Oharaeibacter diazotrophicus: one gene and its partner. The protein of the gene in region 2 interacts with the protein of the main gene of each other region in a pairwise test. Links are inferred from orthologs where the notes say so. Each region holds a gene or a part of one and is shown on either strand. Other genes may lie near its edges.

What was found. Proteins that work in one complex are often made in the same cells at the same time.
Region 1: the proteins of ileS (region 2) and EDD54_RS04320 interact in binary tests that used the Escherichia coli proteins (3 or more experiments, as listed by UniProt). The link is inferred for Oharaeibacter diazotrophicus from one-to-one orthologs.

The regions. Positions count from the first base shown.
Region 1 is NZ_SNXY01000006.1:902,457-906,445, reverse strand. The notes cover bases 1-2,715. They hold EDD54_RS04320 (HyaD/HybD family hydrogenase maturation endopeptidase), read left to right. Parts: upstream 1-926; coding sequence 927-1,505; downstream 1,506-2,715. Other genes in these bases: EDD54_RS04305 (thioredoxin domain-containing protein), read left to right, coding at 2,535-2,715; EDD54_RS04310 (HypC/HybG/HupF family hydrogenase formation chaperone), read left to right, coding at 2,188-2,487; EDD54_RS04315 (HupE/UreJ family protein), read left to right, coding at 1,586-2,173; cybH (Ni/Fe-hydrogenase, b-type cytochrome subunit), read left to right, coding at 175-921; EDD54_RS04330 (nickel-dependent hydrogenase large subunit), read left to right, coding at 1-164. In the rest of the region: more of EDD54_RS04305, read left to right, coding at 2,716-2,981; EDD54_RS04300 (hydrogenase expression/formation protein), read left to right, coding at 2,978-3,847; EDD54_RS04295 (rubredoxin), read left to right, coding at 3,844-3,989.
Region 2 is NZ_SNXY01000009.1:417,652-423,726, forward strand. What follows is about bases 1,309-4,835. They hold ileS (isoleucine--tRNA ligase), read left to right. Parts: upstream 1,309-1,695; coding sequence 1,696-4,635; downstream 4,636-4,835. Other genes in these bases: EDD54_RS16995 (bifunctional riboflavin kinase/FAD synthetase), read left to right, coding at 1,309-1,446; lspA (signal peptidase II), read left to right, coding at 4,632-4,835. Also shown: EDD54_RS16990 (MaoC family dehydratase), read left to right, coding at 1-313; more of EDD54_RS16995, read left to right, coding at 448-1,308; more of lspA, read left to right, coding at 4,836-5,141; EDD54_RS17010 (hypothetical protein), read left to right, coding at 5,235-5,891; EDD54_RS17015 (M16 family metallopeptidase), read left to right, coding at 6,055-6,075. UniProt on the Escherichia coli protein: Catalyzes the attachment of isoleucine to tRNA(Ile). As IleRS can inadvertently accommodate and process structurally similar amino acids such as valine, to avoid such errors it has two additional distinct tRNA(Ile)-dependent editing activities.

The DNA.
Region 1 (3,989 bases), on a different replicon or contig from region 2:
ACATCGGCGCCTTCGAGGCGGCGCTGATGGACACGCCGATGGCCGATCCGACCCAGCCGCTCGAGATCCTGCGCACGCTGCACTCGTTCGACCCGTGCCTCGCCTGCTCGACCCACGTCATGTCGCCCGACGGGCAGGACATGGCCACCGTCACCGTGCGCTGAGGAGGCGGTCATGACGGACGTCCCGGGATCGGGCAAGCACAACCACTTCACCGGCGTCGTCGACTTCGCCGACGAGAAGGTGATCGGCCGGCCGACCATCTACGTCTACGAGGCGCCGGTCCGGCTCTGGCACTGGGTCAACGCGCTCTCCATCGTGGTGCTCGCGGTGACCGGCTACTTCATCGGCTCGCCGCCGCCCGCGGTCGGCGGCGAGGCCTACGACACCTTCTACTTCGGCTACATCCGCTTCGCCCACTTCGCCGCCGGCTACGTGCTGGCGGTGGGCTTCCTGATGCGGATCTACTGGGGCTTCGTCGGCAATTCCCACGCCCGCCAGATCTTCTACGTGCCGTTCTGGAACCGGACGTGGCGCGCCGGCGTGCTGCAGGAGCTGCGCTGGTACATGTTCCTGGCCAAGGAGCCGAAGAAGTACGTCGGCCACAATCCGCTGGCCCAGATCGCGATGTTCGTGATGTTCACGCTGTTCACCATCGGCATGATCGTCACCGGCTTCGCGCTCTATTCGGAGGGCGCGGGGCGCGACAGCTGGCAATACGCGCTGTTCGGCTGGGTGTTCACGCTGTTCCCCAACAGCCAGGACGTCCACACCCTGCACCACCTCGGCATGTGGGTGATCGTGACCTTCGTGATCGTCCACGTCTACGCGGCGATCCGGGAGGACATCATGAGCCGGCAGACCATGATCTCGACCATGATCTCCGGCGAGCGCCAGTTCCGCGACGAGCGGGAGGACTGAGCGCCATGGCCGCCCCCCGCACGCTGGTGCTCGGCATCGGCAACATCCTGTGGGCGGACGAGGGCTTCGGCGTGCGCGCCGTCGAGGCCTTCCACCGCCGCTACGAACTGCCCGAGGGGGTGACGCTGCTCGACGGCGGCACCCAGGGCCTCTACCTCGTCAACTTCGTCCAGGAGGCCGACCGCCTGCTGGTGTTCGACGCGATCGACTACGGCCTCGTGCCGGGCACGCTGAAGATCGTCGAGGACGACGAGGTGCCGAAGTTCACCGGCGCCAAGAAGATGAGCCTGCACCAGACCGGCTTCCAGGAGGTGCTCTCGGCCGCGGACCTGCTCGGCGACTATCCCGAGCGGCTCGTCCTGATCGGCTGCCAACCGCTCGACCTCGAGGACTGGGGCGGTCCGCTGACCGCGCCGGTCGCCGCGGTGATCGGCCCGGCGATCGAGGCGGCCGCCGCGGTCCTGCGTGGCTGGGGCCTCGACGTCCGCGAACGGCCGGTACCGCTCGCCGAGGCCGACGGCCTGCTCCTCAACGACATCGGCCACGCCGCCTACGAGCGGCGCGGCGAGGACGTGGCGGCCTAGCCCGTCCGAACCCGAGAACACGACCCGCGGCCGCCCGGGGAAGGGCGGGCCGCTCCGGTCCTCCAGGAGGAACAACGAGGATGCGCTTCGCCTTCCGCCGCACCGCGCTCGCCGCCGGGCTCGCCCTGGCCCCGACCGCCGCCCTCGCCCACGTCGGCGTCGGCGCCCACGACCATGCCGGCCTCGCCGCCGGCTTCCTGCACCCGGTATCGGGCCTCGACCACGTTGCCGCCATGGTCGCCGTCGGCCTGTGGGCCGCGACGCTCGGCGGCCGGGCGATGCTGGCCGTGCCCGCCGCCTTCGTCGGCGTGCTCTCGCTCGGTGCCGTCCTCGGCGTCGCCGGCGTGGCGCTGCCCGCGGTCGAGCCGATGATCGCCGCCTCCGTGGTGGTGCTGGGGCTCCTCACCGCCTTCGCGGTGCGCGTGCCCGCCGCGGCCGCCGCCGCGCTGGTCGGCTTCCTCGGCCTGTTCCACGGCTACGCCCACGGTGCCGAAATGCCCGAGATGGCCTCGCCGGCGCTCTACGGCCTCGGCTTCGTGACCGCCACCGTGCTGCTGCACGCCGCCGGCCTCGGCCTCGGCCTGGTGCTGCCGCGGCTGTCGCTGGTCGCCGCGCGCGGCCTCGGCGCCGTGGTGGCGGCGATCGGCGTCATGCTCGTCGCCGGCTGAGCGGAGGAAGCGCCATGTGCCTCGGCGTGCCGATGACCGTGCTCGACGACGGCCCCTTCACCGCCCTGTGCGGGCGGGGGGGCGAGCGCCGGGCGGTGTCGATGCTGCTCGTCGGGGCGCAGGCGCCCGGCACGCGGGTGCTCGTTCACGTCGACACCGCTGTGCGCGTGCTCGACGCCGAGGAGGCGGACGCGATCGAACGGGCCCTCGAGGGCCTCGCGGCGGCGATGGACGGCGCCGCCTTCGATCACCTGTTCGCCGATCTGGTCGGGCGCGAGCCGCAGTTGCCGGAACACCTGAGGAAGCCGTCGTAACCGACGATTACAATTGATATTTCACCCGACGAAACGGGGAGGGAGACATGTCGGCCCTGATCGAGGCGCTGGTGACGCGCCACAACCTGCCGGTCGTCGACGCCGCCAGCGTCGACGCCTTCCTCGCCCCGGCCGCGGGCGAGGCGGAGCACGCCCTGCTGTTCTTCACCGGCGATCCCGAGACGCGCGGCGACAGCGTCGACGTCGCGGTCGTGCTGCCGGAGATCCTGGCGGCCTTCAAGGGCCGGCTGCGCGCCGCCCTGGTCGACCGCGCCGCCGAGCCGGCGCTGAAGCCGCGCTTCCACGTCGAGGTGCTGCCGTCGCTGGTGATGACCCGCGGGCTGGCCCCAGTCGGCGTGATGCCGCGCATCCGCGACTGGTCCGACTATCTCGACAGCATCGCCCGCCTGCTCGACCCGGCCGCGCCGGTTCTCGAGGGCCCTGCGCGGCCGCGCGTCGCCGTCACCACCTCGGGCCGGAGGGCCGACGCATGAAGGCCGGATTCTGGGTCGCCCCGGAGGGCGCCGACACTCCCATCGCCATGGTCCCGATCGGCGGGCCCGATCTCTCCGGCCGCAAGGCGAGCGTGACCGGCACCGGTGCGCTGTCCTTCCTGGCGACGTCTTCGGCCGAGGCGATGATCGCGCGCTGTCCGGCGGTGGCCGCCCTGCTGCCGCAGATCGCCGACGCGCTCGACCGCCAGACCGCCGAGGCCCGCGGCATCCTGTTCGATCTCTCCGGCCTCGGCCCGGAGGAGATCCACCTGATGGGCGAGATGCTCGGCGAGGGCGAGGTCGCCGCCACCGTGGCGCTGCCGGACGGCGTGATCGCGCAGGTGCAGGAGAGCGTGTTCGCCGGTCTGTGGCGGGTGCGTTTCACCGACGCCTCGGGCCTGCTGGTCGCCGACTACGTCGAGGTCGCCGCCGTGCCGGAGGCCGTGCGCCGCGCCGCCGCGATGATGCCGGCCGGCTTCGACATCGCCGCCGCGCCCGAGGGGGCGATGAACGTGCTGCCGGTGCTCGCCGAGATCCGTGACCGGGTCGCGACGCGCGCGCCGAACGATCCCTCGCACGTCATCTCGCTGTCGCTGCTGCCGATGACGCCGGAGGACCTCGGCTTCCTCGAGGTGGCGCTCGGCAACGGCCCGGTCAGGATCGTGTCGCGCGGGTACGGCACCTGCCGCATCCACGCGACCGCGGTGCGCGACGTCTGGGCGGTGCAATTCTACAACGCCATGGACACGATCCTGCTCGACACGGTCGAAGTCGGCGGCGTGCCCGTCGTCGCCTGCGCCGCCGACGAGGACTTCCGCGACAGCGCCGAGCGCCTGCGCGAGATCGAGGACGCCTACTTCAAATGACCGCGGACGCGACGAGCCTCGACCGCTTCGAATGCGGCATCTGTTGGCAGGTCTACGACCCCGCCGAGGGCGATCCCGTCTGGCAGATCCCGCCGGGCGTCGCCTTCGAGGACCTGCCCGAGGAATGGTGCTGCCCGAACTG
Region 2 (6,075 bases):
TTTCGCCGCCCGCACCCGCTTCGGCGGCCGCATCGCGCACGGGCTCTACACCGCCAGCCTGATTTCGGCCGTGCTCGGCATGCGCCTGCCCGGTCCCGGCGCGGTCTATCTGTCGCAGACGCTGAACTTCAAGGCGCCGGTCAGGATCGGCGACGTCATCGCCGTGTCGGTCGAGGTGGTCGAACTGCTCGAGAAGGGCGCCCGCGCCCGCCTGCACTGCGAGGCCCGCGTCGACGCCGCCGTCGTCCTCGAGGGCGAGGCGATGGTCAAGGTGCCGCGCCGCGCCGAGATCGAGGCGATCGCGCGGGAGTGACGGCGCCCCCTCCCCTGCGCCGGCCGGCTTGACGGCCGGGCGGGTGCGGTGCGAGGGTCCGCCGCGCCGGACGCGACGTCCGGACACGGCCGGCCCTCCGGACCCGCCGTCCCCGCCGCAGTCGCATCGGATCCATGCCGGGCTCGTCCTTCCTCGTCCACGACCTCGCCCTCGCCGACGGCGCCGCGGGTCTGCCGTCCGTCCTTTCCGGTGCGGTCGTCGCGATCGGCAACTTCGACGGCGTGCACCGCGGCCATCAGGCGGTGCTGGAGGCGGCGCGCGCCGAGGCCGACCGCCGCGGCGCGCCCGCCGTGGTGCTCACCTTCGAGCCGCACCCGCGCGACGTCTTCAAGCCCGACGAGAAGGTGTTCCGGCTGACCCCGCCGCACGTCAAGGCGCGGATCGCCGAGGCGCTCGGCTTCGACGGCCTCGTCACCCTCGGTTTCGACCGCGCCCTCGCCGCCGTGCCGGCCGAGGACTTCGTCGCCGACGTGCTGGTGCGCCGGCTCGCCATCGTCGGCGTCGCGGTCGGCTGGAACTTCCACTTCGGCGCCCGCCGCGGCGGCACGCCGGACCGGCTCGCCGAACTCGGCGCGCTGGAGGGCTTCGCGGTCGAGATCGTGCAGCCCTTCGCCGACGAGGGCGGCACGGCGGTGTCGTCGAGCCGGATCCGCGGCCTGATCGCGGACGGGGCGGTCGGCGAGGCCGCCGGCTTGCTCGGCTACCGCTGGTTCTTCGAGGGCACCGTGGTCGACGGCGACAAGCGCGGCCGCACCATCGGCTATCCCACGGCCAACGTCCGCCTACCCGCCGAGACCCGGCTCGCCCACGGCATCTACGCCGTGCTGATCGAGATCGACGGCGAGACCCGCCACGGCGTCGCCAGCTTCGGCCGCCGGCCGACCTTCGACAACGGCGCACCGGTGTTCGAGACCTACGTGTTCGACTTCGCCGGCGACCTTTACGGCCGCACCGTCGCGGTCACGCCGGTGTCGTACCTCCGCCCGGAGATGCGCTTCGACGGCGTCGCCGCCCTGGTCGCGCAGATGGACCTCGACGCCGCCGAGGCCCGCACCCTGCTCGCCGCGCTCACGCCGCTCACCCCGCTCGACCGCGCCCTCCACTTCGCCTGAGGGCGGGGGCGGCGAGGCCGCGCGGTTTCCCCCTTCAATTCCCCGGCGGATCCCGCTAGAACCTCGCGCCATGTCGACTTCTCCGGTCGCCGCCCCGCGGCGTGTCCCGATCGCCCGAATTACCGGCCCGGCCCTCGCCGTCCGCGCCTGACCACGGGCGCGCGCCGAGGGTCCGGGATGCCGAACCCGTGCCGGCGACGCGACATCCGCCGGCTCCACGACCGCCCTTCCGCCGGACGAGACCTTCCGATGACCGACCGCCAGCCCGAGACGGCCCGCGACTATTCCGAGACGCTGAACCTGCCCGTGACCGAGTTCCCGATGCGCGCCGGCCTGCCGCAGAAGGAGCCGGCGCTGATCGCGCGCTGGGACGGCATGAACCTCTACGCCCGCCTCCGCGAGAGCGCCGCAGGCCGTCCGAAGTTCGTGCTGCACGACGGCCCGCCCTACGCCAACGGCAACCTGCACATCGGCCACGCGCTCAACAAGACGCTGAAGGACATCGTCACCCGGTCGCACCAGATGCTGGGTTACGACAGCAACTACGTGCCCGGCTGGGACTGCCACGGCCTGCCGATCGAGTGGAAGGTCGAGGAGCGCTACCGCGCCGACGGCAAGAACAAGGACGAGGTGCCGATCAACGACTTCCGCGCCGAGTGCCGCGCCTATGCCGAGCACTGGGTCGGGGTGCAGGCGGCGGAGTTCCGCCGCCTCGGCGTCGAGGGCGATTTCGCGCGCCCCTACACCACCATGGCCTTCTCCGCCGAGGCGATCATCGCCAGGGAACTGCTGAAGTTCGCCGTGAGCGGCCAGCTCTACCGCGGCTCCAAGCCGGTGATGTGGTCGGTGGTCGAGAAGACCGCGCTCGCCGAAGCCGAGATCGAGTACGAGGAGTACCAGAGCGACACGATCTTCGTGAAGTTCCCGGTCACCACGGGTGACGGGGCGCTCGCCGGTGCGGCCGTGGTGATCTGGACGACCACCCCCTGGACCATGCCGGGCAACCGCGCGATCAGCTACTCGAACAAGATCGGCTACGGTCTCTACGAGGTCACCGACGCGCCCGAGAACAACTGGGCGAAGATCGGCGAGCGCTACGTGCTGGCCGACGCGCTCGCCGAGGGCGTGTTCAAGGCGGCCAAGGTCGGCGCCTTCGCGCGCCTTGCCGACGTCTCGCCGGATCTCCTGGCCGGGCTCGTCTGCGCCCATCCGCTGAAGGGCCTCGGCGGCGGCTACGGGTTCGCCGTCCCCCTCCTCGACGGCGACCACGTCACCGACGAGACCGGCACGGGCTTCGTGCACACCGCGCCCGGCCACGGCACCGACGACTTCGAGATCTGGACCGCGAACGCGCGCGCGCTCGCCGAGCGCGGCATCGACACCGCGATCCCGTTCACCGTCGACGACGACGGCTTCCTGACCCGCGAGGCGCCCGGCTTCGAGGGCCGGCGCGTCATCACCGACAAGGGCGACAAGGGCGACGCCAACCAGGCGGTGATCGAGGCGCTGGCCGCCGCCGGCGCCATGGTCGCGCGCGGGCGGCTGAAGCACCAGTATCCGCATTCCTGGCGCTCCAAGAAGCCGGTGATCTTCCGCAACACGCCGCAGTGGTTCATCCACATGGACCGCGCCATCGACCGCCCGGGCGACACCCTGCGCACCCGCGCCCTCGCGGCGATCGAGGCGACGGAGTTCTACCCGCCGACCGGCCGCAACCGGCTCACCGGCATGATCGCGAACCGGCCGGACTGGGTGGTGTCGCGTCAGCGCGCCTGGGGCGTGCCGATCGCGGTGTTCCGCCACAAGGACACCGGCGCGCTGATCCCCGGCGCGGACTTCGCCCGCAACGACGACTACGTCGCCCGCGTCGACGCGGCCTTCCGCGCCGAGGGCGCCGACGCGTGGTTCGCCGACGGCGCGGCCGAGCGCTTCCTCGGCGGCCTCGTCGACGACGTCGGGTCCTACGAGCAGGTCCGGGACATCCTCGACGTCTGGTTCGATTCCGGCTCGACCCAGGCCTTCGTGCTGGAGCAGCGGCCCGACCTGAAGTGGCCGGCCGACGTCTATCTCGAGGGCTCGGACCAGCACCGCGGCTGGTTCCACTCCTCGCTGCTCGAGAGCTGCGGCACCCGCGGCCGGGCGCCCTACGACGTCCTCGTCACCCACGGCTTCACCATGGCCGAGGACGGGCGGAAGATGTCGAAGTCGCTCGGCAATCAGGTGTTCCCGCAGGACGTGATCGCCCAGTCGGGCGCCGACATCCTCCGGCTCTGGGTCGCCTCGACCGACTATGCCGAGGACCAGCGCATCGGCAAGGAGATCCTGAAGACCGTCACCGACACCTACCGCAAGATCCGCAACACCCTGCGCTGGATGCTCGGCACGCTCGCCCACGACGACGGCTCGTCGATGCCGGTCGCCGAGATGCCCGAGCTCGAGCGGCTGATGCTGCACCGGCTCGCCGAACTCGACGAGGTCGTGCGCGCCGGCTACCGCGGCTTCGACTACAAGCGCATCCACGCCCAGCTGTCGCAGTTCATGACGGTGGAGCTGTCGGCCTTCTACTTCGACGTCCGCAAGGACGCGCTCTACTGCGACCCCGCCGGCTCGGTGCGCCGGCGCGCCGCGCTCGAGGTGGTGCGCCACCTCTATCGCTGCCTCGTCACCTGGATGGCGCCGCTGATGCCGTTCACCATGGAGGAGGCCTGGCTCGACCGGCATCCGGGCGAGACCTCGTCGGTGCACCTGCAGCTGTTCCCGGACATCCCGGCCGGCTGGCGCGACGACGAGCTCGCGGAGAAGTGGACGAAGATCCGCCGCGTGCGCCGGGTGGTCACCGGCGCGCTCGAGGTCGAGCGCGCGGCCAAGCGGATCGGCTCGTCGCTGGAGGCGGCGCCGGTCGTCCACGTCGCCGACCCCGAGCTGCGCGCCGCGCTCGACGGCGTCGACCTCGCGGAGATCGCGATCACCTCGCAGATCATGGTGTCCGACGCGCCGGCGCCGCCCGGGGCCTTCCGCCTCGACGACGTCGCCGACGTCGCCGTGGTCCCGGCGCTCGCCGAGGGTCGCAAGTGCGCGCGGTCGTGGAAGATCCTGCCCGAGGTCGGCACCGATCCGGACTATCCGGACCTGACGCTGCGCGACGCCGAGGCCGTGCGCGCCTTCGACGCCGCCCGGTCGGCCGCATGAGCGGGGCGGAGGCGCCGCGCGCGCCGATCGCCCTGGCGCTCGCCGTGACGGTGGCGGCACTCGTCGTCGATCAGGCGAGCAAGCTCTGGATCCTGAAGGGCACCGATCTCGCCGACGGCGGCGCGATCGGGCTCCTGCCGGTGCTCGACCTCGTGCTGGTGTGGAACCGCGGCATCTCCTACGGGCTGTTCCAGCAGGACGATCCGGTCGGGCGCTGGGGGTTGGTCGGCTTCACGGTGCTGGCCGCCGTGGTGCTGTCGGTGTGGATGCTCAGGACGAATCGCCGCCTCGTCGCCGCCAGTCTGGCGCTGATCGTCGGCGGGGCGATCGGCAACCTGATCGACCGCGTCGCCTACGGCGCCGTGGTCGATTTCGTCTATTTCCACGTCGGGAGCTTCTCCTGGTACGTGTTCAATCTCGCCGACGTGTGGATCGTTGCGGGGGTGGCGGGGCTCCTGTATGACTCCTTCCGCCCCGGCCACACCGACGCCTCAAAGGTGAATTAGCGGTCGTTCCGAGGGTTCGGCGGATCGGCGCCGGCGGAGACGGCGCCGGTGCGGCGACTCCGGCAAGGCGACTGGGGCTAGACGGGATCGATGATGACCTCCACTTCTCTGAAGCGTCTGGCCGCGCTCGCCGCCGTCGGCGTCTCGCTCTCGGCCTGTGCCGGTCTCGGCACCTCCGTCGCCGAGGACGATCCGGAGACCGAAGTCCCCAACGTCTCGCTCGGCCGGACCGTGATGGAGAGCCTCGGCGCCGTGCCGTCGCGCCAGCTGCCGATCAACTACACCCCGCGTGCGCCGCTCGTGGTTCCGCCGAACACCCAGGCCCTGGTGGCGCCCGAGGCGGCGAACCAGATCGCCGCCAACGATCCCAACTGGCCCGTCGACCCCGACGTCGTGACCCGGCAGCGCCTACGCGAGGCCGCCGCCCGCGAGGCCGGCCGCGACTCCGGCGACCCGCTGCCGAGCGGCGAGCTGCTCGCCGAGCGCATTCCGACGCAGGGGCTGCGCCGCACCGACCCGAACGACGATCCCGGCCGCGTGATGCGGCAGAGCGAGTTCGACCGCGGCTGGAAGTCCAAGGGCATCGACGGCACCGGCGTCTACAACATCGACGGCACGCCGCGCCGCCGCGCCCTGGTCGAGCCGCCGGTCGCCTATCTGCAGCCGGCGCCGGGGGCGCCGGTAGCGATCCCCGACGAGACCGATCCGAAGACCAAGGGCGGCATCCTGCAGCGCTTGAAGTTCTGGTGAGCGCGGCGGTCGACGACCGTCGCGACGTGTTCCGAGGGCCGCCCCCGCGCGGCCCTCTTCGATTCCGGGCCGCCGCGACCTAGGGTCGCGTCGCCCCGATCGCGGGTGTCGCCGGCGCGCCGCGCCCCATATCCGTTGTCCGGACATTCCAGGGAGGGGCGCGATGACGCCGAGGACGAGCGAC